4 regions of the Pseudogracilibacillus sp. SO30301A genome follow, and region 4 is predicted to be linked to each of the others. Evidence: riboswitches for the same ligand, from Rfam matches in the RefSeq annotation. Region 4 holds a riboswitch; each other region holds the start of a gene.

Region 1 (8,028 bases), on a different contig from region 4:
AATTGTTAGTTAGTTCCATCCACGTTTGTATTGTTTTGGAGCAATCAAATCGTATCCAAGTTCATCTGCTGCCGCTTTAGCCCAATAAGGGTTTCTGAGTAAGGCTCTGCCAATGAATACGAGATCTGCCCTATTATTTTGTAAAATCTCTTCGGCCTGGATTCCTGTAGTGATTAAGCCAACTGTCCCGGTAGCAATCGCAGAATTCTTTCTAATTACCTCGCTATGCTTGACTTGGTAACCAGGGTATAATTTAATACGGACTGGTACAACTCCACCTGTACTACAATCAATTAAGTCTACACCATGTATTTTCATTTTTTTTGTAAAATATATGAAATCTTCCTCTGTATTTCCTTGTTCATTATATTCATTTGCGGAAATACGTACAAAAAGTGGACCATCCCATTCTTTTTTTACTGCCTCGATAATTTCATAAAGGAAATGGTAGCGATTATCTCTGCTACCGCCATATTTATCTGTACGCTTATTGGTTAACGGTGATAAAAACTGATTGATTAAATAGCCATGTGCCCCGTGAATCTCAATAATATCAAAGCCGGCTTCTTTTGCACGTCTAGCTCCGTTTTTAAAAGCTTCAATCGTCGTTCTGATATCTTCCACGCTCATCTCGACCGGTTTTATTGACGTCTCATTAAATGGTAGGGGTGATGGGGCATAAATAAGTGAATTTAATTCCGCCTTTCTTCCAGCATGCGCTAGTTGAATCGCCGATTTCGCCCCATAATTATGGATTTCTTTATTTAACTGTTTTAAACCAGCAACATGCTTATCATCCCATATCCCAAGATCCTGATCCGAGATTCGTCCTTCAGGTTGAACCGCCGTTGCTTCCACCACGATTAGTCCCACTTGGCCAACGGCACGAGAAATATAATGTGATAAATGAAAAGGTGTAATCATCCCATCCTTCCCAATCGATGAATACATACACATCGGAGACATCACAATACGATTTTTTAATGTTACGCCTTTAAAATCTATTGGTGAAAAAAGCTTTGCCATTTATACCCTCCTCCATCCATGTTGCCTTTTTAGCTTGATTCATTCTTTATCTAAAGTTACCTTACATATAGTTTTAGAATGCTAGTAAAGGTAAATTCTCTTTCAATCGAAGCTGATTCATCTCACGATTGAAATCACGACTAAATATATTATTTATTAAACAACGTTTAACAGCCTTCTATATCGCAACCCATTCCCTGCACCGATTATTTTTATCGGCATGATGATAACCTCCTAATTTTAACGGAATACTGTATCTGCATATAGTTTTATTGTAACTATTCCTTTTGGTTTTGTAAAAATAGATGTTTATGAACTATTAAGTGAACCTCTACCTAAATCAAAGATTTTGGTGGAGCTTCCCTTGACTTAAATACAGCTACTTCACGCAATTTTAGTATCATTGATACTAAGCGCCTGCTGGTAGACCCGTATGAATTATAAATAGAATAATCATTTTGCAAATGCTAGAAACGAGGGCTTGGCGAAAGCAACAAGTGAATGGACATTATGGTTCGATGCGGACGAATGTCTACACATACAGCATCCTGAAGCCAATAAAAAACGTTAAAAAATAGGAAAGCAAATGTACTTTTCCTCCAATAACAAATTCTATTGGAAATCGTTTAAACTCAAAAGACCAAGCATCCTATATTCATTATCAGTGTCGTTTTTTTCGTAACCATCAATTATTCAATTTTTTATGACACTTTGGATCATTGGTTCAATATATATATACAATTTCCTACAGCCTTTTCGGACACTTCTTCTGAATCGTTTAAAAGCTACCTCAAGACACTGTTTGATAACGGTCGAGCTTTAGATTTTTCACTAGACCAAAACAGGCTTCATCAAATATGTTGACTTTTCCAAGTGGTAAGCTTATAATTCAATTTAATTAAATAATTAAATCTTATTAAGAGAGGCGGAGGGACTGACCCTGTGAAACCTCAGCAACCAGCAATTTATTGTATGGTGCTAATTTCAGAAGAATACATTGTATTCTGAAGATGAGATGAAATGTTCGTGTTGTTATTTGTAGACATGCCCTTCTCTCATCGCTTAATGAGAGGAGGGCTTTTCTTATGAGAAAATAAAAAACGGTATATTTTTCACCTTAAAATCAACTAAATATATATGATTACTTAAAAATATATTGGAGGATGTACAAATGACAGCAGAGATAATTAACTCGGAAAATAAAAATATAAGAGAAATTAAAGCAAGTTGTAAAAGAACAGGTGCAATGAAGAATAGTAATACAATTCGAAAGTTTTCCTTTCCTATTGACGAACCAGTTAAATTAGGAGGAAGCGATGAAGCGCCCACTCCAATGGAATATATTTTAGGTTCTTTTAATGGTTGTGTCTTAATCGTTGTCGAGACAATTGCTAATGAAATAGGTTTTAATTTTAAAAGTTTACATTCGGAATCGGTTGGAACGATCGATCGGCGCGGAATGCGAGGTATTGACAATATTAGTCCTCATTTTCAAAGTGTCACAAACACGATTTGGTTTAATACAATTGAAAGTGTACATCGAATTCAAGAATTAAAAGAACTCGTTAAAAAAAGATGTCCCGCCTACAATTTATTCCATGATGCACAGATTAACATTACATTAAACTGGATTTATCAAGAAACGGAGGGAGAGTAGTAATGACTTCATATGGTTGGTGGTTAATTCTTTTTGCGGTTGTTTATACGTTTGGATTGATAGCATCCGGACAGTCCTCCAGAAAAAGAGCAAATAAAACTGGCTATTTTGTTGGAGGCCGTACATTTAATAAATGGATTGTAGCTTTTTGCATTACCGGTTTATTCTCCGGATCTACTTTTATTTCCATTCTTGAACTATCCTACTTAACGGGAGTCTCAGCCATCTGGTATGGAGTAGCAGAAACATTACAAGTATTGATCATTGCTTTTATCATCATTGGCCCCCTTCGTGAAAAATTAGTTGTCACTGTTTCAGGTTTGATTGGAGAACGTTATGGGCGAGCAGCACTTGGGATTGGTGGCGCAATTACGGCTTTTGCTTTTCCAATGTGGTCTGTTGCTACAGCGATCGCTTTTGCCTCTGCTGTCCATGTGTTTACTGGAATTTCGTTAACATTATCAGTCGCCTTTACTGCTTTTTTATTGTATCTTTATTTGAAAGCTGGAGGCATGTGGTCAATCGCCTTAACGCAAACAATGAACTTTTTCGTTTTTATGATTATGTTCATCATTGGCATACTAGCATTTTTTATCAACCCTGGTATTGATGGTCTGCGCTCATTCGCAGCCTCAAACCCGGAAATGTTTCAACTAGATGGTGCTGGGATTCAAGTAATTGTCGCATGGTTTGGGACATTTTTAGTCAATGTAATCTTAGCTCAAGCAGCGTTTCAAATGGCCTTATCTTGCCGAACACCTGAAGAGGGACAAAAAGGTTTAAAGTTGGCTGCCGTCTTTGGTATTCCCTTTATCTTTCTTGGTATTTTATTCGGAATCTCAGCAGCAATCGTTGTTCCAGATACTACACTTGGGTTAGTCGCATTACCACAATATTTAATGGAAGTTCTTCCTGCTCCACTTGTCGGATTATTTTTCCTCGGTATTTGGGCTTGTGCATTAAGCTGGGGAGCACCTTGCCAATTTTCTGGAGCGACCAGTTTGGGTAAAGATGTTGGCGGAGCACTTTATCCGAAAGCAACATCAGAGCAGCTTATTACGTATACGCAACGTTCCCTATTGGTACTCACAGGATTAATGATTATATTTGGTATGTTAAGAACGGAACAGGCTGCGTGGTGGAATATTTTAGCTTGGACAATGAGAAACTCTGCTACCTTTGCTCCTGTCGTTGCCGTCTTATTTTGGAGAGTAGCGACGAAGGAAGCAGTGATTGGTTCAATGATTTTTGGATTTCTGTCTGGAATAACTTGGTATCATCTTGGTGGCTGGGCTCCAAATGAATTCTATTTAAATATTCATCCGGTATGGATTGGGATGTCAGCGAATATTAGTGTTTTGGCTCTTATTACATTGATACAAAAAGCGAATACGTTAGAATATAATTTCTTTTCAGCTAAATCAAAAAAAGGACATTACGCATTAATTGCTGGTACATTGGTTTTAATAGGTCTGTTAATGAATTTTCAAGTCATCTATGAATATGGATTACTTGGAATCTTTCTTTTCTTAATCCTTATGTCCCTTTTTATAGCAACCATTATCTATTTTCCAACAACAAATGTCAGTTCATCTATAAAACAGAGCATCGCTAAAGCAAAGTAATGAAATAGTATAAGAAAGGAAGCTAAATCATTTTGAGATAGCTTCTTTTTTAGGATCCAGAGGAAAAATGAATTTGTTAGATTTTCCTTATTACAAGGTAAATGTCTAATCAACTCCCTAAATTTGGGTGCGACAACTGACACCATGTTAGAATAAATGAAAATATTAACGAATATGAAGTGAGGATCTCCCTTCTCTCTTATCAAGCAGTTATTGTTTAACTATAACTTAACTTTCGCAGATCGGTTGCCACTATGCATGGAAAACGACTCAGCATCCGCTGCTGCCACTATGCTTTTTGGAAAACAACTCCTTAGAAATTTCAATTTTCCCTGTATCAGTCTAGTAACCGCCGAAAAGTAAATTTAACTATATATCTGTAAAGAAATGATGTCGCAGTTTATATCTTGCCTTCCATTATCGAGGCTATCAAGTAATGATTTGAGATATCAATCCTAGAAATCTGTTAGCACTCACTTTATTGGTGCGAAAGGTAAGACTATAAGAACATTGGTCATTTTGATTTGTGGTTATACTATCCGACAATGTCTGTATTGCTAGAACAGATAGTAAAAAAACATTTAAATCAAAAGATACATAAGATATTATATTTACTCGAATAAGGGTGGTAATAAATTGGAACAAACATATGTTGATTGTTTGGCTTATTTTGGTGTTGGGGGCGCACATCCCGGAGGTCTACAGCTTACAAAAAAGATCTTATCTAAAGAAGCAATAGATAAAACAAAATTTATCCTTGATGCTGGGTGTGGTACTGGCCAAACCGCTGCATATATCGCAAAACACTACGGTTGTCAGGTAACTTCTTTGGATTACAATGAATTGATGGTGGAGAAGGCTATGCAACGATTTCAGAGGCTCAATTTACCAATCAAAGTTATCCAGGGGAGAACTGAACATCTACCGTTTGAAAATGCTTCATTTGATATCGTTCTATCTGAATCGGTAATCGCATTTACAAATATTTTTCTAACAATTGCAGAATTCAAAAGAGTTTTACACCAAAATGGATTGTTAATCGCCGTTGAAATGGTACAAGAGAAATCACTTTCTAAAGATGAACTGGAAGAAATAACCCGCTTCTACGGCGTTCCTAGATTACTCCGCGAACATGAATGGCATAATGTGTTCCGACACGCTGGTTTTAAACAAATTCATGTCGAATTATGTGACCTTCAATTTGATGAAAACGATGTGAATAATGTCCCCGATTTTTCAATTTCCGAAAAGATGAATGATACGCTTTTTGAAATATTGAAAGAGCATCAACGTCTTACAAAGAAATATAAAGAAAAACTAGGATATCGGATTTTTAGATGCTTTGTTTGAAAGATGTAATAAGTTACTAGCGAGAGAGTTACTACGGGGAATGACGATACGAAAAGCAACGAATCGGGAAACAAAGGAAATTTCGTTTCCGAAATTGAAGGAAGATAGTTGCGACCAAATACAATTAAAGGTTTTTTTCGGGAAATCTTCAGGCATCTTTGTGGGAAACAGGTCTTCAGAAAGAGTTAAAAATAATGGAATTGGGTTTGAACAATTGTATCCGGTATCCCAGTTTCGTTGGAATACCGGCTTTTTTATACCGTGATTTCATTCCTTTTTATCCTTATCAATTACAATTAAATTTCTTCCGCGCTTACTTTTTGGCATCGTTACTTTAAGTATGCCATCAACAAGGGAAGCTGTTGTGTCCTGTTCGGAAACAGCAACAGGCAACGATACGACTCGTTTCACTCGTTGAAATGACTTTTCCCTGTTGTGATACTTCGTTTGATCATTTTTCATTTCACGAACTACCGAATTTTCTGCCTCTATTTGTAATTGATTACCAATGATCTCTAGCTGAATCTGGTCACGACTATACCCAGGCATTTCCGCTTCCACGATGACTTCCGAATTGGTTTCATACAGGTCAATTCGAAAAGGCCTTAATTGTGTTAATGATTGATTGAATAAGGAATCCATCATTTTCATTAAGTCTTGAAAAGGCGACATATCAAATCGCTTATGAAAATCATCTTTTTTAGAATCCAACTTCTTCATCCTTTCATTTGATTATAATAATAAAATATGCTCGAAGAAAAAAGAGTGATGGGCAATGGCGTACATAAGATGTTTCAATCTTTGCTATATACTTTAAGCAGAAATTGTTACGCTGCAAAAGAATTCAATTTTAAAATGGATAAGCGGCAGTGTGTAAATATGCTTTCATCTTTCGTCAAAAGTAAAATTATGCATCCTCCAACACTTTAGTACATTTACACTTACGATGATTCGCAGCTATACATATAATGCACAATAGGTTATCCGAATTGGGAGGTGAAAAAATGTCGATAGATTATTACCACGGTATATGCCAACGTTATCATGGAAGAGGTGTTGAAATATATACCCATGACGGGGAAGTATATAGAGGCATCATTGAAGATGTTACTGACTCTGAAGTATTTTTGCTACCTCTTGAAAATGAAGGAGAATTTGGCGGCTTTGGCTACGGTTATAGAGGTTATGGACCTTATGGAAGTGGATATGGACCTTACACACGTGGTTATAGAATCGCACTAGGTGCAATTGCCGGAATTTCCTTACTCTCTCTTTTCTTCTGGTAATCTATATTAACAATAATATTATATTTATGGTTCACTCCCAAAAAGGTCATTCATTTATTTTTTATACTATATATGGTATTGAAACAGTGAGATAGTTACTATATATTGTGTTTTTTGAATTCCCCTTTTTAGAAAACTTCCTTTTTGGGGACTAACCATATTTATAAATTAAAAGTAAGTGGCTCAAATTACTCTAAATAATTTAAACCGCACGGGAATTTAAAATAAGCGTGCGGTTTTATACATGCAGTAATTTAATGAAGAAACTGAATCAATAAGGTTAATTGTAACCGATATGCAAAATGTGTATTAAGATAAAGTGTCAAGATCTTATAACACATAGTATCGTTTTTATTTTAATAGAATTGTCAAAGTTTCATATTATAAAGTGTGTCAAGGGGGTTGGAGTTTTGGCAACGAATATGACCACTTCCTTCCCAAACTTAAAGTTTCATCATTTTTAAAAAATACTTTCAACAATTTTTTTAGATGGTTGATCTATTAAATCTATACAAGTGCTTCCGTGCTTTTCTATAAACTTTTTCACCAAATAATAGCCAACACAATAGCCAGCCATGTTCGGATATGGTTCAACTCCATAAAGTATTTGGTGGTGTTTTCGGTTATTTATTGGAATGTTTTTATTCGGCTGTACAATATTTTTCCACATGCCTTCTAGTCTTTCCTTCGAATAATAGGATACCCATTTCGAGACAAATTTTCCTCCACTTCTTTCTCTAACTGCATTTTCAGCTAATCCTTCTAGAATGATTGAATCCAATAATACGTAGTCTTTTACATCTTTCTCATATTTCGATAAGCGGCAAACATGATTATATTCGTGTGTTAGCAACGCTTTTAGTTCATTTTCTTCGTTATGTTCTGAAATAAATAAGAAAATTTTATCACGAAAAGATATTCCCGATTTCCCATTAAAGTTTTGCTTCAAATTTTGGTCATTAGATTCAGAAGGCATAATGAAAATGGGAACATTCAGCCCTTTCCATATTTTTTGGAGTACTTGTTCTTCATATTGGATGAATTTCCATATATTTTTATTCTGTAATCTTTTCACTAGAGTTAT
Region 2 (8,028 bases), on a different contig from region 4:
CAAAAGATATTAATTTCCGAATCACTTCTCTGCAAAAGTTAAGAGACGCAATTAGATTTAAAGAAAAAGAGCTTATGGCGGCATTGAGGGAGGATTTGAATAAGTCCGATTTTGAAGCTTATACGACCGAGATAGGTTTTGTGCTAGCAGAGTTGCGATTTACTATCAATAATCTGCGCTCATGGGCAAAGCCGAAAAAAGTAAAAACGCCCAAGACCCACTTTGGTTCCACTAGCTATGTTTATTCTGAGCCATACGGTACAGCACTAATCATTGCCCCATGGAATTATCCTATTCAATTGGCAATAGGTCCATTAATTGGAGCTATTGCTGCAGGAAACTGTGCTGTGATCAAGCCGTCAGAATTAACGCCTAAGACGTCTGAATTGTTAGAGGAACTCATTAGTGAATTATTTCCGGAGCATTATATTTCAGTCGTCCAAGGTGGAGTAGAGGCGAGCCAAGCGCTCCTTAATGAAAAGTTTGATTACATTTTTTTTACCGGAAGTGTAGCGGTAGGAAGAATCGTTATGGAAGCAGCAGCAAAAAAATTAACTCCAGTTACACTAGAATTAGGCGGAAAAAGTCCCTGCATCGTTCATAAAGATGCAAAAATTAAATTGGCTGCCAAGCGAATTGCTTGGGGAAAATTTACGAATGCCGGTCAGACTTGTATTGCACCAGACTATCTTTATCTTCACAAGAGCATTAAAGATAGATTTTTAGCTCAGTTCAAACAAGAAATTGCGGAATTGTACGGGAAACAACCTCTAGAAAATCCGAATTTTACCCGAATCGTAAACAGAAGTCATTTTGACCGGCTACGTTCATACTTGAACAATGGGGAGACTTTTTTAGGGGGAAAGACGGAGTCAGAAAAGCTAATTATTGAGCCAACTATACTTACGAATATTTCATGGGAAGATCCAATTATGGAGGATGAGATCTTTGGTCCTATTTTTCCAGTTCTTGAATACGATAATTTATCGGACGTGGTGGAAGCAATTCACCGACAACCAAAGCCACTCGCATTCTATATTTTTTCTGAGAGTAAGAGTATTCAGGATAAAATACTGAATAACGTTTCTTTTGGAGGAGGGTGTGTAAATGATACTATCTATCATGTTGCTTCCCCACATTTGCCCTTTGGTGGAGTAGGTAATAGTGGGATTGGTGCGTATCATGGAAAAAGTAGCTTTGACACTTTTTCGCATAAAAAAAGCGTCCTAAAACAAACGACACGATTTGATATCCCTGTTAGATACCCAAATATAAAAAATGGACTTAACATAATTAAGAAAGTTTTAAAATAACTGAATGAGTTCGACTTAACCGGACGCTTGAACAGATTGTTTAGCAAGTATAAAACATCCGGCTCTTTATTGAACTGGATGTTTTACTTTCCTGGTGGTGCTGTATCATTTTCTTCTTTGATTTCCATTCCTGTTTCCTTAATTACATCAATACCTAATGTTTTATATGGAACATTGATTTTAAAAGCGATATTATTCGCTTCTAAATCAAAGTGTTCAACTTCTACTTTAAAATTACTTTTAATCTCCATTTCCGTTACTTTTACATAAATTTCTTCTTCTCTTGGATTGATGATAACCCAATCCGGTACGGGCAAATATTTTGAGACATATTGCATGATTTTTTTATTAGGTAATTGCAATTGTCCAACAGAAATTGACTTTTGTTTTAGAATAAGATCACCATTTTCCTGAACGATTGGCTCCAAATTAATGAGTAGTGGAACAGTTGTTGAAAACATTGGTAACTCTCCAAACAGCTGAACATCATCATCTAAGTTAATGGAGTATTGATGATTCGTATTTGCGAGCAATTTATCTAAATACGCATTTACTAAGTTATTTAGGTTTTGCTTTGTCGTTCTTACGATAAACTGGGAACTATTCTCCATTTTATATCGTTCACTTGAAAGTTCTAACTCCGTTTTAGGAATTGGGGAATAGAGATAGAATACTAGAAAAAGAATGGCAAGCCCATTTAGGGCGCAGAGAATGATGAATCGTCTCTTCCAGTTAATCTTGTTATTGAACTTCTGCATTCGTTTGTTCACCACTCTCACCTTCATTCAAAACATAATGTAGAATACGCTCAGCCATCATTCGATACCCGAGAGCGTTTGGATGAAAATCATCTTCGGAAAAGTAATTTGTCTCAGCATTATCAAATAAATCCTTAATAGGGATGTAATGAACATGATTAAATTTTTTCGTTACATCATTCCCAATTTGATTCCAACTATTTACTATAAGATCTAATTCCTCTATATCGGCAAAATGTTTTTTAAAAGGGTTGTAAAATCCAATCAAGTAAATATCTGCTTCTGCATTAATTTCTTGAATCGAAGAAAAAATAGCTTCTAAACGATGTTCATAACGTATTTGCTCAGATGTAAATTTTTCCAATGTTAAGTTTGTGAAGTTTTCTTTAAAGACTTGCATAATGTCATTTGCACCTATTGTAATTAGAACAATATCCGCATCTGCTAACGCTTGAACGACATCATCATCCTGTAAACGATCTAGTAATTGTCCACTTCTGCTTCCACCTTTTGCAAAGTTTTGAAACTCTACAACCTGTTTATCTTGATTAATCGTATCGTCTAAAATCCCGACATAACCGCCATTATTTGTCTCATCCCCACTACCTTCTGTTAACGAGTCACCTAATGTGACAACTTTAACCTCCTGTGAAAAAAAGAATTTAGTTGCTTTTTTTAGTTTAGCTGAAAAAAACTCACGAACTGGATCTTCTTTAGCTGAAACTTCTTCTGAATTTTCGGGAATCTCGTTTTTTTCTACTTCGACTTCTTCCTCTTTGTTTTCGACTTTCTCCTTAATAACTTCTTGTATAGGTTTATTAGGAGTCTGTTCTTTATTAGAAAATATGAAGAATAAGAGTCCTGCAATTATGACTATAATAATGATGATTAGCTTTTTAATAGTAATCACACCTAAATGTTTAGATAGTATATATATATTATAAAACATTATTGTTTTATGTTTAAATTGTATATTAACATAGTTTACCTTTAATATTTACCAATAAACTAAAATTTAATAAAAGAGGATGTTCAAAAAGTCTGGTAAAAATGACACTGCGAATTTCGCACGAATGCTTGTTTCTCCGCTCCTTGAAAAAGGAAAGCACTTTTTCTGCGTGCTAGAAGCGACTCCTTGGAAAAGAAGATCACTTTTCCGGCGTGCCAGATCTTTGCTCATGTATCTAAATGCATACATTCCGCTGACGGGAGCTGCGCCGCCTCGAACTTCTTGGTTCTTTTTATCCTCCTTTTTGAACACGCACTAAAAAGAAAAAACCGCCTTGGGGAAGGCGGAAAGAGATTAGTTATATAACAATTGAGTGATAAATTACTTAATTAGTTATTACTTCAGGACGGTTCGCACGAATACGTGTAGCTTCTTCAATAAGATCTCTTCCACTTACTACTTGAACTGAAGTGCTTAAATTTTCAAAGCCTTTAAAGTTACTGCTCCAAATAATTTTTAATCCTTGATTGGAGTAAGTATCAAGCTCATTTTCAGATAACGGTTGTTCCGTTACAATTACATCAATTACTTCATCTTTATTAGTTTCATCTAGGTTGATAATTTTATACCCTTGTTTTGACAAATTAAACGCTTTTTGTAGATCAATTTCAGTTTTTACAGCAATTGTTTTTTGTCTTAATCCTTCACTGCGATCAAAAGGTGATGAGAATAGCCATTTAATTGCTTCTTCTACTGTAGTGTCAATAGTAGAAATTCCTGTTGCTTTAGCAATAGCATTATCTAATGTTTGGATTATATCTTCAATGTCTTCAATTCCGATAGATAGACGAACTAATTCTTCTGGTGTGCCACTTTTCTTTAAGTCTTCTTGACTGAGTTGTTGGTGAGTTGTAGATGCTGGGTGAATAATTAATGATTTTGCATCTCCAACATTCGCTACATGTGACCATAACTCAATATTATCAATTAATTTTCTGCCAGCTTCAAGTCCACCTTTAATACCAAATGTAATAATCGATCCATATCCCGAAGAGAAATATTTATTTGCTAACTCATGGGATGGGTGATCTTCAATTCCCGGAAAATTTACCCATTCAACTGCTGGGTGGCTTTGTAAATACTTTGCTACTTTTATTGCATTTTCACTATGACGTTCGAGACGTACATGTAATGTTTCGAGACCTTGTAATAATAAAAATGCATTATGAGGACTGATCGATGCCCCTGTATCACGTAATAGTTGAACACGTAGTCGAAGAGCAAAGGCAACAGGACCTAAATCTGCAAATCGGAGTCCATCATAGCTTTCATCGGCTTCCGTAAATCCTGGAAACTTTTCATTATCCCAGTTAAAGCGTCCGCCATCAACGACAACTCCTCCAATCGACGTTCCATGTCCCCCAATCCATTTTGTTGCGGAATGGACGACGACATCCGCCCCCCATTGAATTGGTTTAGCAAATTTTGGTGCAAAAGTATTATCAATTATTAACGGAATACCATGATCATGAGCAATGTCAGCAACCGTTTCGATATCAAAAACATTTAAACTTGGGTTCGTAATTGTTTCGCCAAAAATTGCTTTTGTTTTGTCCGTTATTGCAGCTTTTATTGCTTCAGGATTTGTACCGTCGACAATCTTTACATTAATTCCAAAACGAGGTAGTGTATGGACAAATAGGTTGTATGTACCACCATACAAATTACTATCGGCGACAATTTCATCCCCAGCACTAGCAACGTTTAAAATAGCATACGTAATGGCGGCCATTCCTGAAGCTGTGGCAACCGCAGCAGTACCATCTTCAAGTAATGCAACTCGCTGTTCAAACGCATCTGTTGTCGGATTCATAATTCGAGTATAAATATTTCCCGTTTCCGCAAGACCAAATAAATTTTTAGCATGCTCTGTATCGCGAAAAACATAAGATGTTGTTTGATGAATTGGTACCGCACGTGAACCTGTAACTGGATCAGGTTCTTGCCCCCCATGTAATAAAATGGTATCGTCCTTTTGAAATGTAAATTCTGACATAACTAAATTCCTCCTTAAATTTTTAGGGATGATATCCCCCGTTTTTATTTTGAAGCAATGTACGTCTTGCATGTAGAGAAGGAAAATTAGAAAACCCTCTTCTAGAAAGAATAGAAGAGGGTGTTGTATTAATAGTCGTTTCCTCCTCTTATCTTCCAGACAATCGTCTGTAGGATTTGGCACCTTTAAAAGCTAACAATAAGCTTTTATGGTTGCTGGACTTCATCGGGCCTATTCCCTCCGTCGCTCTTGATAAGAGATACTCATTATGAAATTACTATTTATTATACATGCTTCGTACTTAATGTCAACTAAAAATATTGCTAATTGTGAATATAATGAACAAAACTTATATAAAAAACTAATTGTTCATTATTTTGAAAACGATTACATTTTGGGCGATTTAGATTATGGTTAAATCATCGATTTTTAATATTTCTAATCATTTTCAAGGCAACCACTAATACCAATTGGAATAATAAAACTTGCAGATAGAAAATTAATCTTGTAAAAGTAGGTGCCACCAACGATAATTGATGTAATAATTAAAAGTGAGAGTATAAAGGGTTGAAAACGATGCGTGCTAGTAACGGGATGTCCTATAAAAAAGTATTTCTTTTGATAAGTATATTTCTGCTCGTGTTAACAAGTTTTCGTATTGGGTGGATTTTTTACCATAAAACTCCCGATCACCCTCATGCTGAAGAGGGTGTAATTGATTTAAGTCACTGGAATTTTACGGATAAGGAAACAATAACGCTTGATGGAGAATGGGAGTTTTATCCGGGAGAATTTATAAATTTTGGCTTAGAAAAAAATGTTGCAAGTGGTTTTACGACTATACCAGGGCATTGGAAGAATCCGTATAAGGAAATAAACTACGGTACCTATCGATTAAAAGTACTTTTGCCAACAACTGATAACGAAAGTGAACAGAAAAATTATGGGTTAATCTTTAAGGATATTGAGTCAGCGGCTAGCGTATATGTAAACGGGCAATTAGTAACTGAAACGGGTCGACCTTCCGATACTATTCATCAATACAAGAGTAAGCTAGGAATTTCTAAGGGCTATTTCCATACGGCGAACGACGAGATAGAACTAGTTGTACATGTAGCAAACTTTGAAAAGGCGTTTGAAGGCGGTATTTCAAACACTGTTAAATTTGGGCTAGGGAATGCTATAGACAGAGAAATAAGCTTTACAACCATAACGCAATTAATGGTTGTCTTAATATTACTCGTACATAGTGCATATGCTTTTAGCTTATATATGATGGGTAGAAGCGTATATCATAAAGAACTTATTTATTTCGGACTTTTACTCATTTTTGCTGCTTTTTCTATCATCGTTGACGAGGATAAAATACTATTAAATTGGTTTCCTATCAATGCAGAATGGTCGCTTAAACTAATCTATTTGTCATTCGCAGGTACCGTGTTTTTTATTCTCAAATTCATAAAATATGTGTTTAAATTAAGACATGTTTTTTTCAGAGTATTATTTGAAACATATAGCCTCTTAATTCTAGCACTATTCATTATTCCATCTTCATACATCCTATTTGTTGGTTATGGCATTATGCTTACAAACGTAATTTCTTATACGTTTATGTTTATTATAATTCTAGGGATCATTAAAAAAGGCAATTCTGATGCTATGTTTATATTGATTGCTAATGTCATTAATTTGTTTAATGTGTTGTGGGGAGTAGCTCTCAATATAGGGCTAATCGATATACCATATTATCCGATTGATTACTTGCTAGCTATCATGGCTTTTGCTGGATTTCTCTTTAAACGTCAGATAAGTATCGTCCAATTAAATAAGAAACAAACAAAAGAACTTGAACGGGCGGATAAGGCCAAAAATCAATTTCTAGCCAATACATCCCATGAATTACGGAACCCACTTCACGGAATTATCAATATCGCTCAAACGATATTAAATCATCAGAAGGATTCATTAACTACGGATAATAAAAATAATTTGAAATTGCTTATTCAAGTGGGTCGGCAGATGTCGTTTACACTAAATGATCTCCTCGATATTTCAAGATTGCAAGATAAGCAGATAAAACTCAAGAGACGACCAGTAAATCTTCACACTGTTACCTCAGGCGTTTTAGATATGATACGTTTTATGACGGAAAATAAAAGATTAGATATTGAGTTGAAAATTACAGACACGTTTCCAGATATTTATGCTGATCAGAATCGGTTAATTCAAATATTGTTTAACCTCCTTCACAACGCGGTTAAGTATACAAATGAAGGAAAAATAACGATAGATGCAACATATAAGGGGTTGTTTGCAACAGTGACAATTTCCGATACGGGAATTGGAATTAGCGAGCAAATCCAAGCATCCATTTTTCAGCCGTATGAACAGGAAAAGAAGAATACTACCGCGATTGAGGGGGGCATTGGCTTAGGTCTTCATATTTGTAAACAATTGGTTGAATTACATGGAGGGACAATTTCTGTAGACTCAACTTTAGGTAAAGGGTCTGTCTTCCGTTTTACGATACCTTTAGCTAAGGACAAATCTGAAAAAGTAGATAGTGAACTAGAAGTTGCTGCCTCTTATGAAGGTGAAGATGCTAAGTTACTAGATTTTCCTAAACCAATTTTTGACACAACTAGTACAAAAGCAAGGATACTAGCTGTTGACGATGACTCTGTTAATTTGAAAATAGTAAGAAGCTTGCTTGCCGAAGAATATGAGGTAGTGACAGTATTAGGTGGGGAAGAAGCATTAAAAATGTTGGACACAGGGGAATGGGATCTGGTTATTGCAGATGTAATGATGCCAAATATGTCAGGTTATGAATTGACGGAAAAAATTCGTAAACAATTTACCATTTCAGAATTGCCTATTTTATTGCTGACGGCAAGAAGTCAAGAGGAAGACATACACAGTGGATTTGTCGCAGGTGCCAACGATTATGTA
Region 3 (8,028 bases), on a different contig from region 4:
ATCTTCACTTCCTGTACTTTAGCACCTTGGTCTACTAATTTTTGAATTCCCGCACGTACGAGTTTTTCAATCTCGGAATCCACTTCTTTAAAGTAGTAGTCTTCCTCCACACCGATAACGAGATCTTTAACATCTCCTGTTATTTTTCCTACGTAATCATCAACAGGTACATCCACCGTAGTAGGGTCGTTTGGATCAAACCCAGCAATGATTTGTAGTAACCCGGCAGCATCTTTTACTGTTCTTGTCATTGGTCCGACATGGTCGAGTGACCAGGCTAAAGGATATACTCCATATTTACTTACACGGCCAAAGGTTTGTTTTAACCCAACAATTCCGTTTGCAGATGAAGGAATACGGATAGACCCTGCTGTGTCAGTCCCTAATGAAGCGACACTAGATCCAACTGCAACTGCTGCACCTGATCCACCACTAGAACCACCAGGGATTTTCTCAAGATTCCATGGGTTTTTTACTGCACCATAATGTGGGTTATTGTTCGTTATACCCCAAGCGTATTCGTGCATACTAACTTTTCCGGTAAAAACAACACCAGCATTTTTTAATTTTGCAACGACCGTTGCATCATAATCGGAAACAAAGTCCTTATGAATTTTCGAAGACATTGTTGTTACTTTATCTTTAAAATATACGTTATCCTTAATACCCATAGGAATACCATGATACATGCCACGATAATTACCGTTCGCGATTTCTTCTTCTGCTTTTTTAGCATCTTTTATTGCGTCCTCGTGGTAGATCTCCATATAAGCATTAATTTTTCCTTCTGTTGCTTCTGCATGGTTTAATATTTCCTCTGTTAATTCAACAGGAGATACTTCTTTCTTTTCAATTAAAGGTGCTAATTCCTCAACGGCTTTTCCTACTAAATTTTTACTCAACATGATCACCTCCAGGGATATTTCGTAAAGCTATGTCTGCATCATCAATGTTTACACCATTTAAGTCTCCACGCAGTTCCGCCATTGCTTTCCAACGTCTGTCCAAAACTTCGAGATGTTCCTCTCTCGGGTTTATTCCCTTGTTTTCCAATAACTCTTTAATTGATAACGACAAATTAACCACTCCTTCTAAATTTATTATTTATCTTAATAAGCTGATGCCTAAAGATAACGTAATATAAAGCATTTAAATCAAAAGTTTGGCATTACTTTTCTTGCACCTAAAAAAATCCAAGAGCTAAGTACAAATGCCATTGTTAGCGCTGGTAAACCAAACGGAACTAGCCAAATGCTTAAGCTTGCTGTAATTAAAATAGTTAATACAGCTCCCGAAATTCCTGAGATTAAAGCAAAACGGTTTTCAGTTTCCTTAAATATGATAGAGATGGCAATAATGGATAAAATTGCATTGTATCCGTATAATCCCAGCGAAATTAAATCATGTTCAGCTCCAAGTAAGAAAGCGGTCAAAAGAGCCATTGCACTTGCAATAATGGCGTATAACCCAAATTTCCATCCGGCCCAAAAAAGTGCAATGAAAAGTAATATGCCTGAAATTATATTCTCTAGAAAGAATATTTGGGCGATCCCCAATATAAATCCACTTAGCCAATCTATGTCCCCAGTGATATTCAATGTCCAATTTGATAAAGTTCCCGGTGTGAGTGTAGAACTCAATTGAAAAACTTCTAACTTATAAGATAGTAGCAACATAAACCAAGTGATAATCACAAAAGGAAAAGTAAGTATTGGTATAGTAGTTTCTTTGATAAAATGCATTAACGCTGCTGTTAAAATTGATGCAATAGCTGCCCCAATAAGAGCGATTATCCAGCTGTAAGGTCCAGTTAGAAATAGCGCGAGTGCAAGACCTGAAAGAGCTGAGTTATATCCGAATAAACCGGAATGAACTGCATTTTTATCAGCTCCACCTATTAATGCAACGAAAGTACCGATAACAACTGATAATAGTGTGACGATACCTAAAAAAGGAGAAGCGACTGTAATAGCAGCTAAAATAATTAAGCCAGTAATGACATTTTCAATCAGAACAATTTGGGATATCCCTTTTACTGAAGCGATTACAAATTGGTATACATCACCCTCTCTAAATGATTTTGTCTCTTCATGGATACTGTCAAACTCTTGACGTAACTTTTTTTCTACATTTTTCATGAAACCTCCCCATCTCACTTACTTTTCTTTTTAAAGAAATCTAAAAGTAAGGAACCTATTTGCTTATAAAATTATGCAACTTTCGTGCCAACTTTATTTTTTATTGAAAAAGGCGTGTTTTAAATGGGGAATGATTTCATCAAACCCATATGGTTATCGCATGAAAAGATTTGATGAATAGTAGATTAATAGATTGAATGTTTATAATAAAAACGTTATTATAATGGAAACGAATATAATTATTGTCTCATTTTGAAACCGCTTTCCCGATTTGGGACATATAAAAGAAGGAGGAACTAAAGTGCAAATAAAGGTTGGCCTCTTATTCTCTTTGACAGGCACGACTTCGATTACTGAAAAAGGACAATATGATGCCGCCTGCTTCGCCATCCATCAATTCCAACGACAAGGACATAACATAGAGATAATTACTAAAGATATTTGTTCTGATCCACATAAGGCTAAAAAGGAAGCAGAGGCACTCGCACGACGAGGTGTTAAGGTGTTTATTGGTTGTTACACGTCTGCCTGCCGCAAAGCTGTATTACCGATACTTGAGAAGTACAATTGTTTACTGGTTTACCCGACATTATATGAAGGACAAGAAGATCATCCGAATGTTTTTTATACCGGAGAAGTTCCAAATCAGCAAGTTCATATATTAATTGATTACTTAATGAGTGAATATGGGAAGCGAATTTACTTAATAGGAAATGATTATATTTACCCTCGTGAAACAAATTCACAAGTGAAATCATATGTTGTAGATATAAAGGGTGAAATAATTGCAGAAGAATACGTACCTTTTGGACATAGGGAATTTCATCGTATTATTCAAGATATTATCGTACAAAAACCTGATGCTATTTTTTCAACGCTAGTAGGACAAAGTGTGCTTTCCTTCTATAAAGCGTATAAACAGATGGGACTAGACCCTAATTCATTACCGATTTTTAGTCCGATTACAAAAGAAACGGAAATAGCAGCCATGGGATCAGATGTCGGAAAAGGACACTATAGTTCTGCAAGTTATTTTCAGTCTTTAGATAACTCATTGAATAAAAAGTTCGTAAATAATTACAATGAATTTTTTAATGAAAAAAAGTCTATCTCCTCTGTTATGTTCAATACATACTTAGGAACAGAGATAGTTCTTGATGCTATCATACACACAAAGAACTTTGATATAGATAAGATTTTTCAATATATAAGTGGTAGAAAAATAGATACTGCGTGTGGAGAATTGCGTATAGATAAAGAAAAACGTCATCTTTCACGCCCGGTTAAAATTGGAAAAGCTCTATCGAATGGTCAGTTTAAAATTGTTTGGGACTCAGCTAATAATATAAAACCTCGCCCGTATAAAAATATTAAAGAATCCAAAAAGAGTCATTTGAATGAAATTGTTCTAAATGCTTGGGGACAGATAAGTGAAGAAGCAATCATTGCGTTATCCGAGGATAGAACTATTCAATATATGAGCTTAAAGGCAAAAGAAATGACTGGCTTTCAAAACGGCGAAACACTCACTCCTCAAATGTTAAAACATATGGAAAATAAATTTGAAGTCAATTCCTATGAAGCAAAATTAAAAACATTGTTTTTACTAAAACCTAACTATCAAAAAACCTTTGATTCAATCTTTCAATTTGGAACTATTCAAACTAAAAATATAAACTTTCAACATGAACTTGAAACGGCAACGATTGCCGCACAAACAACCGCAAATGTTTTAATTCTTGGCGAAACAGGTACTGGAAAAGAAGTAATGGCCCGTGCTATTCATGAAGAGAGCAGTAGGAGAAACGGATCATTTGTTGCAGTGAACACCGGAGCAATCCCGAAAGATTTAATAGCTAGTGAGTTGTTCGGGTATTCAGAAGGTACGTTTACAGGGGGGAAAAAGGGCGGAGCAATTGGGAAATTTGAAAGTGCCCATAACGGTACACTCTTCCTAGATGAGATAGGTGATATGCCAATTGAACTTCAAGTTATTTTATTGCGTGCGATTGAAACGAAAAAAATAATCCGGCTTGGAGATACGATAGAGCGACCAGTCGATATCCGAATTATCGCAGCTACGAATAGAAACTTGCAAGAGGAGATTGCGTATAATAATTCATTCAGATCTGATCTTTATTACAGGTTGAATGTTTTAAATATTGATATTCCACCTTTACGGGAACGACCTGAAGATATTGAAACTCTTGCTTGGACTTTTATGAAACAGTTCCAAGAGCAGTATGGAGATGGACCAACACAGATTGATCAAGAAGCAATGCAACTGTTTATCGAATATCCGTGGCCAGGTAATATTAGAGAACTCAGAAATATTATGGAGCGTGCTTTTTTACTATCGAGAAGAAAATCTAAAAAAATTACAAGTAGCCACTTACCTAGAAATATTAAAGGGTATTATAAGCGGAAAATGCCTTCAGAACTTACATTAAAAGATGTTGAAAAGAAAATGATTACTCAAGCGTTAATGGAGACGAATAGTGTTAAGGAAGCTTCAAAAAAGTTAGGCATAGGAAGAAGTACACTTTATCGAAAAATGAAGGAATTTGAGATAAGTATATAATTTTCTAAAAAAACATTTGACAACAAATAATAAACAGTGTACAGTAGTAGTTACAATTTAATCAGATTTATTTTTTCTTATCCAGAGAGGTGGAGGGACTGGCCCAGTGAAGCCTCGGCAACAGACTTTTTAAGTACTGTGCCAATTCCAGCAAGCTAAGTGCCTGAAAGATAAGAAGAGAGAGAAATGAACGATATATTCAACCTCTTCTTATCTTGATAAGAAGAGGGTTTTTTACTTATTGAACCACCAAAAGTAATATAACTCTTCTCGATAAAGCTTTGCAAGTTCCAATGAAAAGAACTTGTACTTTACATCAATTAGCTAAAGGGGAGATGAGAATTTGAGCAAACTGGATCAAGTGAAACTGGACTATTTACAGGCTGTTTTACAAGAAATTGAGTATGGGTCTGTTGTAATTACGATTCATGATGGTCGTATTACACAAATTGACGCAACAGAGAAAAAACGATTTAGTAAAAGCTTAGTTTAATAAAAATATTGAGGTTGCCGATTAGACAACTAAAGGCATCTTACATCTATCTCTAGCCATTTTAGTATAGAGAGGATGTTGGATGTCTTTTATTTTTGCCAAATTTACTAAGAAAGGGGTTAATAAAATGACGGATTCGTGTAGGAAAGAGACGTTTCTTGTACAAATAGGAAACAGGAAAGAAGAACATTTTCGCGCAGTCAGTACACCTATTTATTTTTCCACTGCATTCCGCCATGAAGAGATTGGCCTTCAAGACGGTTATGATTATATCCGCACTGGTAACCCGACTAGAGATGTGTTAGAAAAAGCAGTTGCAGAGTTAGAAAGTGGAGAAAAAGCATTCGCTACATCTTCCGGTATGGCGGCTGTTCAACTCGTATTTGCTTTATTTGAAGAAGGATCACATTTTATTGCATCTCGTGATATATACGGAGGGAATTATCGTTTATTTGAAGTGTTTGAGAAAAAGTACAATTTTTCTTTTACGTATTGGGACGGGAAAGATTATGAGGAACTTGAAACATTTATTCAGGATAATACGAAAGCGATTTTCATTGAGTCACCAACTAACCCGTTAATGCAGACAGTTGATTTAAGAAAAATCTCAGTGATCACAAAACGTCATGAGATTCTTCATATCGTTGATAACACACTGTACACTCCTTATATTCAGCGACCGCTTGAAGAAGGGGCAGATATTGTCGTTCATAGCGCAACAAAATATTTAGCAGGGCATAATGATTTGTTAGCAGGAGTTGTCATCTCAAAAGGAAAGACAGTAAACGAAGAGTTTGCTTTTTTGCATAACTCAATCGGAGCAGTGTTATCACCATATGACTGTTTTAGCCTCATTCGGGGGATGAAAACACTGGCCCTTCGGATGAGGCAGCATGAAAATAATGCCAAGCGAGTAGTTGAGTATTTGAGAACTCATCCACTTGTAACAGATGTGTATTACCCGGGGAGAAGCGGAATGTTAAGTTTTGAAATAATTGATGAAGCACTTGTTTCGCCGTTTCTAAAAGCATTAAAACTTTTTACGTTTGCTGAAAGTTTAGGAGGAGTAGAAAGCTTTTTAACGTACCCAATTACACAGACACATATGGATATTCCAAAAGAGGTGCGTGAATCATACGGATTATCAAATTGTCTACTACGTGCTTCTGTTGGGATTGAACATGAAGATGATATTATCGCTGACCTTGAGCAAGCTTTCGAAGCAATTACTCAATTGGGGGTGGCAAAGTTTTGAGTTTATTAGCTGATTTAAAGAAACGAATATTAATCGCTGATGGTGCTATGGGGACGATTTTATATTCTCATGGGGTGGATCGTAGCTTTGAAGAATTAAATTTGAGCCACCCGGAGCAAATTCAAAATGTGCATGAAGCGTATATTAATGCAGGTGCTGACGTTATTCAGACGAATACATATGGTGCAAACTATATTAAATTAGCACGTTATGGGTTAGAAGAACAAGTGAAAAATATTAATCAAAAGGCAGTTCAAATTGCTAGAAAAGCGAGTAAAGGAAGCGTGCATGTTTTGGGAAATATTGGAGGAATTCACGGTGCACAAACTTTACTGGAGTCAGATGAGGAAATCAAGCGAAGTTTTCGGGAACAATTATATTGTTTACTACTGGAGGGCGTGGATGGGTTAATCCTTGAAACCTATTATAATCTCGATGAATTAAAAACAGTTTTACAAATTGCTAGAGAAGAAACAGATTTACCGATCATTACCAATGTTTCCATGCATGAACCGGGTGTACTAGAAAATGGGGTTACGCTATCTGATGCGTTAAAACAGTTAGAAGCGCTCGGTGCAGATGTAGTTGGAGTAAATTGTCGACTAGGTCCTTCCCAAATGGTAACTTCACTGGAGTCAGTACCTTTATTGGATCGCGCTTTCTTGGCAGCATATCCAAATGCGAGTTTACCAGCGTATCGGGATGGGGTGCTTTTTTACGAAAATGAACCGAATTATTTTACAGATTGTGCAGTAGCTCTCAGAAATCAAGGAGTTCGATTAATCGGAGGGTGTTGTGGAACTACTCCTGAACATATTAAAGCGCTTGTGGAAGGGGTAAAAAAACTAGCACCAATTACAGAAAAGGAAGTTAAAGTTAAGGAATCGGTTGCAGTTTTATCGAAAAGAAAGCATGAGACAGAAACATTAGCTGATAAAGCAAAAAGACGCCACACTATCATTGTAGAATTAGATGCACCGAAACATTTAGATATTACGGAGTATGTGCAAGGAGCTAAAGCGTTAAAGGAAGCGGGGGTTGATGCAATTACGCTTGCAGATAATTCACTTGCGACTCCAAGAATTAGTAATGTCGCTATGGCAACTATTTTACAACAACACGGAATAGAACCACTTGTTCATTTAACATGTCGTGATCGTAATTTAATTGGTTTGCAGTCTCATCTTATGGGTCTTCACACACTAGGAATTACGGAGATTCTTGCAATTACAGGTGATCCAACTAAAATTGGTGACTTTCCAGGAGCAACCTCTGTCTTTGATGTGAATTCATTTAAATTAATTGAGTTAATTAAAAAGGGGAACAATGGAATTTCATTTTCAGGAAAATCTTTACGAGAAAAAACTTCCTTTAGCGTAGCGGCAGCATTTAATCCAAATGTCGCCAATGTCAAAAAGGGCGTTCAGCGCATGGAAAGAAAAATTAAAAGTGGTGCCAACTACATTTTAACCCAACCAATTTACAGCAGTGAAAAGTTGATTGAATTGAAAAAAGCTACGGCGCATATTGAAACACCGATATTCATAGGAATTATGCCACT
Region 4 (8,028 bases):
AACATACTCCCCAACCATTTGCGGCATTCCACCTTTTCGTTGCCCTAAGAAAATACTACCTTTTGTATCTTCCCAAGAAAAGTCAGGTTTCTCTGTTTTGGATACTAAAAATGTACCATCCGTTTGTGTAAGTTGCGCAAAATTAATAACAAGGTCAGATGCGTCTTGTCCGTATACGTAAATAGATGTTTCTGATCCAACAAGAGCGATGTCTGCATTGTCTGATAGAAGGGCAGTCATTGTTTTATCTCCACCCCAAGTTGTTTGCAGATCAACTTTCAAACCTTCTTCTTCAAAATAACCATTTTCAATTGCAACATATTGTGGCGTGTAAAAAACAGAACGAGTAACTTCAGCCAGTTTTATTTCTAATACATCATTTGAAGAGCAAGCTGATAGAAAAACTAAAAGTAAGATAAATAAGTAACTGACCCATTTGATCATTCTCATCTGATGCAACTCCTTTATCTTTTTCGTATATCAACATTAGCCTATGCAAAAGGGAATTTATGTGTGTCAAAAATTAGTTGGGAGAGGATTCAAGTCGGGGTTGCAGTTGCTCAGGTCGAGGTGAAGGTTGCTCAAGTCGAGGTGAAAGTTGCTCAGGTCGAGGTGAAAGTTGCTCAAGTCGAGGTGAAAGTTGCTCAAGTTAGAGGTGAAAGTTGCTCAGGTCGAGGGTGAAGTTGCTCAAGTCGAGGTGAAAGTTGCTCAAGTTAGAGGTGTATGTTCATATAAAAAACCGACTCAACATATGAGTCGGTTTGTAAATAATGTGTTATTTATGGATTGGACCGGCTTGCTTTATATTTTCACTAGCATTTGTAAATTTTTCGAAGTTTTGATGGAATTCTCTAGCTAAGTTTTGAGCAGTTTTATCATAGGCGTCTTTATCTGCCCATGTATTTCTTGGAATTAACACTTCATCAGGAACCCCTGGTACATGTGCAGGAATATTTAAACCGAAAATATCATCTTGAATTGTTTCAATTGTATTTAACTCACCCTCAAGGGCAGCATGAATCATTGCACGAGTGTAAGATAATTTCATTCGGCTACCTACTCCGTATGGGCCTCCAGTCCATCCTGTATTTACTAAAAATACATTTGCGTTATACTGGTCAATTTTTTCACCAAGCATTTGTGCATATTTATCAGGTGAAAGTGGTAAGAATGGTGAACCGAAACAAGCTGAGAATGTAGCTTCGGGTTCCGTGATTCCACGCTCTGTACCAGCTAATTTACTTGTGTAACCACTTAAGAAATGGTACATTGCTTGTTCTTTCGTTAATTTACTAATCGGTGGTAATGTACCAGATGCGTCCGCTGTTAAGAAAATAATTGTGTTTGGATGTCCTGCAACACTTGGCTTAACAATATTGTCAATATTCTCTAGTGGGTAAGCAGCTCGTGTGTTTTCTGTTAAGCTTGTATCTGAATAATCTGGTTCACGTGAATTATCATCTAATACGACATTTTCCAAAACAGAGCCGAAACGAATAGCGTCATATATTTGTGGTTCTTTTTCTTGAGATAGATCCACACATTTGGCATAGCATCCACCTTCAATGTTGAAAACACCATTTGGACTCCAACCATGTTCATCATCACCAATTAATTTACGGTAAGGATCTGCTGATAGCGTTGTTTTTCCAGTACCTGAAAGACCGAAAAACAATGCTACATCGCCTTCTTCTCCAACGTTAGCAGAACAATGCATAGAAAGCACATTTTGCCGTGGTAGTAAGTAATTCATGACAGAAAAGATTGATTTTTTAATTTCCCCTGCATATTCTGTTCCACCTATAAGAACGATGCGTTTTTTAAATGAGATGACGATAAATGTTTCAGAGTTTGTGCCATCTTCTTCTGGATTTGCTGTACAAGTAGGAGCAGATAAAACAGTAAATTCAGATTTGTGATTATGCAATTCAGTCTTATCTGGAATAATAAATAACTGGCGTGCAAATAGATTATGCCACGCATATTCATTAATTACTTCTACGGGTAGACGGAATTTCTCATCAGCACCTGCAAATCCTTTAAAAGAAAATAATTCATTTTTGCTTTTTAAATGGTTGATCACTTTCTGATAAAGTTTTTCAAATGAAACTTCATCAAGGGGTTGATTTACCGCTCCCCAATCTACAATATTTTCCGAGACATCATCTCTTACGATAAAACGGTCTTTAGGAGAGCGCCCTGTATATTTACCTGTCGTAGCCTGAACTGCTCCCGTTGCAGTTAAAACTCCTTCTTCTCTCGATAAAATCTTTTCAACCAATAACGGAACAGATAAATTTGTATGCAGTTTATTATTCGTTTCAAATTCATGAGTTTCGATTGAATTTGCAGTCATGTTCATTGCCCTAACCTTCCTTTACAAGTACTTAATTCTGAATATAGTATAACACATTAACTTAAATAGTCCATACTAAATATAATGCGAATTAATTATACCTTAGATAGATATTTGATTATATAGCATATTATCCATATTATATACAGATTGTGCAATAGTTAAAGAAAATCGTTACAAATTTGTGAAATAAATCACATTCGCATGAAAATACAGTTGTTTGACAACTTTAGACACTTTAGTGTAAGCTATTTTTAACGGACTCTCTTATTAGGAGTTGGTGGAGGGACAGACCCGAGGAAGCCCAGCAACCATCACAATATGTGAAAAGGTGCTAACCTGATGCAAGGACTTTCCTTGAACAATAAGAGTGAAAGGCATTTCCTTTCCTCTATTATTAGATGGAAGGGATTTTTTATTTTCTCTCGTTTATAATAAACAAGAATTCCTTTAAAACCTAATTATTTTTGAGCTCCGTGTACTATATAGTAGGAGGCTTTTATTTATGGTAAAAAATCGTCATTTGTTCACATCTGAATCGGTTACAGAGGGACATCCTGATAAGATTTGTGATCAAATTTCAGATGCAATTTTAGATGACATATTAACGGACGACCCTAAAGCACGTGTTGCTTGTGAAACAATGGTTACCACTGGGCTCGTATTAGTAGCAGGCGAAATTACCACTACAACATACGTTGACATCCCAAAAATAGTTCGAAAAACGATATCGGAAATTGGTTATACACGAGCAAAATATGGATTTGACGCACAGACATGTTCTGTACTTACTGCAATTGATGAACAATCTCCAGATATTGCAAGTGGTGTGGACACAGCGCTTGAAGCTAGAGATGGAAATAAAGATAATAACATAATCGGTGCAGGTGACCAAGGATTGATGTTTGGTTTTGCTTGTGATGAAACAGAGGAGTTAATGCCGTTACCTATTTTTTTAGCTCATCGTTTAGCTAAAAAGTTAACAGAAGTTCGAAAAAATGGAACGCTTTCCTATTTACGCCCAGACGGAAAATCGCAAGTTACCATAGAGTATGATGATAAAGACAAGCCAGTTCGAGTGGATACAATCGTCATTTCTACTCAACATCATCAAGATGTAACACTTGATCAGATAGATAAAGATCTAATGAAATATGTAATAGAACCTGTTGTACCAAGTTTTTTATTAGATGAGAATACAAAATATTTTATAAATCCTTCTGGTAGGTTCGTAATTGGAGGTCCCCAAGGAGATGCTGGATTAACAGGGAGAAAAATTATCGTTGATACGTATGGAGGATATGCAAGACATGGTGGTGGGGCATTTAGTGGGAAGGATCCAACGAAAGTTGACCGATCAGCTGCATATGCAGCAAGATATGTAGCAAAAAATATTGTCGCTGCTCATTTAGCAGAAAAATGTGAAGTGCAACTTGCATATGCTATTGGTGTAGCTGAACCAGTTTCTATTTCCGTTAATGCATTCGGTACAGGAAAAGTTACGGAAGAAAAGCTTGTTGAAGTAATCCGAAACACGTTTGATTTAAGCCCAGCAGGAATCATTACGATGTTGGACTTACAAAAACCAATTTATCGACAAACCGCAGCATACGGTCACTTTGGTCGCCATGATTTGTATTTACCTTGGGAACAAACAGATAAAGTGGAAGATATACGAAAATCATTATTAGAGTATGTTTAAAAAAGAAGCTTGACTTATCGTTATTCATCAAATAACTGTAAGACAAGCTTTTTCAATTCAGTTACCTGTCCTCATTTGGTTTCTAATTTCAAATTATTTTTCCAAAGACTGAATAAACTTGTCCTCCTTTTGAAATACGTTGCTTAAATGTTCATGTATCAGTAGGATGGACTGATAAATGGCACTTCTTTTGCTTCAGGATAATGAGGTGGCGTCGTACCAATCATATCTTTAGCATCGTACAAACTTTGAATTTCCCCGATAGCAAATCGTCCCACTACTACAGCACCTAAGCATAAACTTTCATAACTTATCGGCACTGATAAAAATGTAAGAACAGACTTTAAATTAAAGAAAAATCCTCTATCGTTGCTCGTATGAGATTTGCTTTTGTATGATGAATGCTAAGCCAAAAAAGGAACCTTTTGCATTTGCGTCCCAAATGGGGGCGCACTCGCCTGAGTAAGTAAGGATGGAAGATAAGTCCCACAGCTCCTGGTTTTAACTTTTTCTGCCATAGCAGTAATGAAATCATATGGGTCTTTTTCTTTATCTTTCGCATGCTTTGTTTCTGTTTTTGTTTGTGCAAGTTGATCACGAACCCATCTTAAAACAACTCCACCATTATTGACAGGCTCACTTATTGTTCAGTGATCATTAAATAATGGGTACAGAACGTACGCCCTTTCGAATAAATGACTGGAGCATTGGATGCTGTGCGTATGGAACCACTTGTCCCAATCGTTACAGCGGCAATTCCTTTCTCAAAAGCGTTTAAACCGACATAAGAGAGCACACCATCGCTTGAACTGATAAAAACTGATAATTCCGGTTCGACAAAAAATACGTTGGAAGTGTTGGATGCTTTAATGGAAAATAAAGTACCGATAATTGCGATTATAAATTTTGCAAAGTCTCCTTTATCAAAAAAAAAGCGGATATATCACTATTTACTATCTCAGAAGAAACAGATATTCGTTCGGAGGCTCTTTCGTCACGGATTGCTCATTTAACGATTATGAATAAAGAAAAAGGAACAGAAGCGCTAAATCGAATGAGACGAGCGATTTTGGTGAAGAGGATATAGTTGTAACATTATTTGGCGAAAAATTAAAAGCAACCAAAGCTCGTAATATAGCTAGGTTGCTTTTGAAATTTAAACATCTAAACCTAAATCCGATTCTTTTTATCCTCATTAATCGTTGCTTTTTTCGCAACAAAAACGGAAATTTGCATCTGTGGTTTATTATTATGGAGGATGTTCAAACGTACTTATAGTGATATATCATGACAAACTCCAAAATATAAGTTACGTAATCATAGTATAGATATAATGTAATTATGACAAAATAATGAAACATTATAAAAAAATACTTAAATATTCAGTAAATAGTATATTCAATATTGTTTGTAAATTAAACACATGGTATTATATTACTTAAAATAGAAGAAAAAGGAAGATGAATAAACATGAGTCAATTCGTTGGGGGTTATTATGAGGTCACGAATGTAAAACATGAAAAATTACAGTCAAGTTTAACAGAAACAATTTCCGGCAGTGTTTCTAATACGAAAAAACATTTTATAAATGAGGAACACTTTTTCTTAGGCTATGATGTAGAGAAGGGAACAGAAGAAAAAGGAAAATATTTTTATGATGACCAATTTCACGTTTATTTTGATGGTGAGTGTTACAATGCAGAAAAATTAAAGTGGAGGATTAATGAAGATATACACATCGAGGGACCGTATATGCCAGAAATAATTGCGAAGTTATTTCGTACATATTATACGGATGTGTTTGAGTTTATTATCGGGAAATTTTCCCTTATTATATGGGATAAAAAAAATAAAACCATATATGGTGCTCGTGATCATTTTGGGGTAAAGCCACTGTTTTATCACGAAAATGATAAAACATTTATTTTTTCCTCTAGCAAAAAGGGAATTGTGCTATTTCTAGGAAAAGAGGCTATAGATCCAGAAGCATTACAACATTATTTTAGCTTTCAATATGTTCCTGAACCATTCACGTTAACAAAAGGGGTACATATGGTTCATCCAGGCACTTACTTTATCAAATCGGAGGATCACCCAATTCAATTTATTCGTTATTGGAAGGCAACGTTTAATCCAATACATACCGATAAAAATTATTGGGTTACAGAAATTAGAAACGTAATGTTGGAGAAAGTTAAGGCATATATGAAAAATGAAAACAAACGGATTGGTAACTTTTTGTCTGGTGGAATTGATTCTACCTTAATTGTTTCATTAGCGAAGCAAATCAAACAAGACATAAAAACGTTTTCTGTCGGCTTTGAACAGGAGGGGTTTTCTGAGGTAGGACTAGCTCAAGAGACGGCTACAAAATTAGAAGTGGAAAATATTTCAACAATCATTACACCAGAACAATATGTAGATAAAATACCAGAAATTATTTGGCAGTTAGATGATCCTTTAGCAGACCCTTCTTGTGTCCCACTATATTTTGTTGCAAAAGAAGCTAGCAAGCATGTTGATATCGTTTTATCTGGTGAAGGAGCCGATGAGTTGTTTGGTGGCTACAATATTTATCGAGAGCCAACATCATTAAAAATATTTGATTATATCCCGAAACAGATAAGGCGTGCACTTCGCCAATATGCTCAACATTTACCAAAACATGTAAGAGGAAAGAGCTTTATAATAAGAGGAACAACACCATTAAACGAGCGTTATATCGGTAATGCGAAAATGTTTGAAGAAGAAGAAAAACAACATTTTTTACACTATTTTGATGAAAATGTCTCCTACAAACAGATCACAGGGCAACTTTTTGAACATGTAAAGGATGAGCCGCTCGTTTCCCAAATGCAATATATTGATATAAATACTTGGTTATGCGGTGATATTTTGCTAAAAGCTGAAAAGTTGTCTCAAGCTAATGGAATTGAGATACGCATGCCATTTATGGATAAGGAAGTGTTCGAACTTGCTAGTAAAATTCCAGTAGAACTAAAAGTCACTAATCTAACGACAAAATATATATTGCGAGAGGCATCACGAGGTATTGTCCCCGACCATGTTCTTCACCGGAAAAAGCTTGGTTTTCCTGTTCCTATTCGTCATTGGTTAAAACGAGAATTAAATGGATGGGCAAAACAAGTCATTGCGGAAAGTGAGGTAGAGGAATACATTAATAAATCATATGTTAACAATCTACTTGATACACATTGTAAGGGAAATGCTGATTATAGTAGGAAGATATGGACATTTTTAATATTCATGGTGTGGCATCAAGTATTTATAGAGGGGAAATATAATTTTTCTAAGCAAAAAGTGGAGCAAATCAATAATCGTATTTATGTGTAATCAATTTTTCTATGTAACTAGTAGAAGTAATGAATATGATTATATAAGAGGATGTTCAAAAAGTTCGGTAAAAATGACACTGCGAATTTCGCACGAATGCTTGTTTCTCCGCTCCTTGAAAAAGGAAAGCACTTTTTCTACGTGCTAGAAGCGTTTCCTTGGAAAAGAAGATCACTTTTCCTGCGTGCCAGATCTTTGCTCATGTATCTAAATGCATACATTCCGCTGCTCGAAACTGCATGCACTATAATGCATACATTCCGCTGCTCGAAACTGCATGCACTATAAGGAGAATAAATTTTTTATTACATTGAAATAGCCGAAAATAAGTGAAAAGCGAAAATCAAAAAGAGCAAGCAATTTATTTAATAGATAGTAATTGCTTGCTTTCCCATTTGAATCCATGCTTCAATAAAATTTTCTTTTGGGGCTTCACTCCTTTGGTCTAACGGGTCATTAAAATAAACGTTTTCTTGATCAAATCCGGTGAGAAGTACAGAATGTTCTCTATACGTAACTTCAATAGGTCCATCTTCTGTATACCAAGTAATAAATTCACTTTCAGGTAATTTATTATAATGAGAGTTAATAATTACCCATACAGGACGTCCTAAAC

Evidence for each region. A riboswitch is a leader RNA that binds a small molecule or an ion and turns the genes downstream of it on or off. The one in region 4 is predicted to bind S-adenosylmethionine.
Region 1: it holds a riboswitch for S-adenosylmethionine, as region 4 does, so the genes downstream of both, SPD89_RS18035 (OsmC family protein) here and metK (methionine adenosyltransferase) in region 4, are expected to answer to the same signal.
Region 2: it holds a riboswitch for S-adenosylmethionine, as region 4 does, so the genes downstream of both, SPD89_RS02695 (O-acetylhomoserine aminocarboxypropyltransferase/cysteine synthase family protein) here and metK (methionine adenosyltransferase) in region 4, are expected to answer to the same signal.
Region 3: it holds a riboswitch for S-adenosylmethionine, as region 4 does, so the genes downstream of both, SPD89_RS06225 (YezD family protein) here and metK (methionine adenosyltransferase) in region 4, are expected to answer to the same signal.

What each region holds. Positions count from the first base shown of each region.
Region 1 is NZ_JAXHDD010000052.1:15,207-23,234, forward strand. Features, by position in the region: gene namA (NADPH dehydrogenase NamA) at 10-1,026, opposite strand; partial or broken gene SPD89_RS23215 (glycosyltransferase) at 1,487-1,597, shown strand; SAM riboswitch class I at 1,937-2,043, shown strand; gene SPD89_RS18035 (OsmC family protein) at 2,198-2,683, shown strand; gene SPD89_RS18040 (sodium:solute symporter family protein) at 2,686-4,308, shown strand; gene SPD89_RS18045 (class I SAM-dependent methyltransferase) at 4,945-5,658, shown strand; gene SPD89_RS18050 (Hsp20/alpha crystallin family protein) at 5,926-6,369, opposite strand; gene SPD89_RS18055 (hypothetical protein) at 6,663-6,944, shown strand; gene SPD89_RS18060 (DUF2268 domain-containing protein) at 7,405-8,028, opposite strand, start outside.
Region 2 is NZ_JAXHDD010000002.1:200,286-208,313, forward strand. Features, by position in the region: gene SPD89_RS02680 (aldehyde dehydrogenase) at 1-1,313, shown strand, start outside; gene SPD89_RS02685 (YpmS family protein) at 1,397-2,071, opposite strand; gene SPD89_RS02690 (SGNH/GDSL hydrolase family protein) at 2,055-3,020, opposite strand; gene SPD89_RS02695 (O-acetylhomoserine aminocarboxypropyltransferase/cysteine synthase family protein) at 3,406-5,076, opposite strand; SAM riboswitch class I at 5,222-5,335, opposite strand; gene SPD89_RS02700 (hybrid sensor histidine kinase/response regulator) at 5,653-8,028, shown strand, end outside.
Region 3 is NZ_JAXHDD010000008.1:27,154-35,181, forward strand. Features, by position in the region: gene SPD89_RS06205 (amidase) at 1-905, opposite strand, end outside; gene SPD89_RS06210 (hypothetical protein) at 895-1,086, opposite strand; gene SPD89_RS06215 (urea transporter) at 1,155-2,138, opposite strand; gene SPD89_RS06220 (transporter substrate-binding protein) at 2,440-4,719, shown strand; SAM riboswitch class I at 4,794-4,896, shown strand; gene SPD89_RS06225 (YezD family protein) at 5,072-5,212, shown strand; gene SPD89_RS06230 (PLP-dependent transferase) at 5,340-6,467, shown strand; gene SPD89_RS06235 (bifunctional homocysteine S-methyltransferase/methylenetetrahydrofolate reductase) at 6,464-8,028, shown strand, end outside.
Region 4 is NZ_JAXHDD010000005.1:116,074-124,101, forward strand. Features, by position in the region: gene SPD89_RS04750 (ABC transporter substrate-binding protein) at 1-444, opposite strand, end outside; gene pckA (phosphoenolpyruvate carboxykinase (ATP)) at 776-2,362, opposite strand; SAM riboswitch class I at 2,621-2,727, shown strand; gene metK (methionine adenosyltransferase) at 2,862-4,058, shown strand; gene asnB (asparagine synthase (glutamine-hydrolyzing)) at 5,529-7,412, shown strand; gene SPD89_RS04770 (C39 family peptidase) at 7,778-8,028, opposite strand, start outside.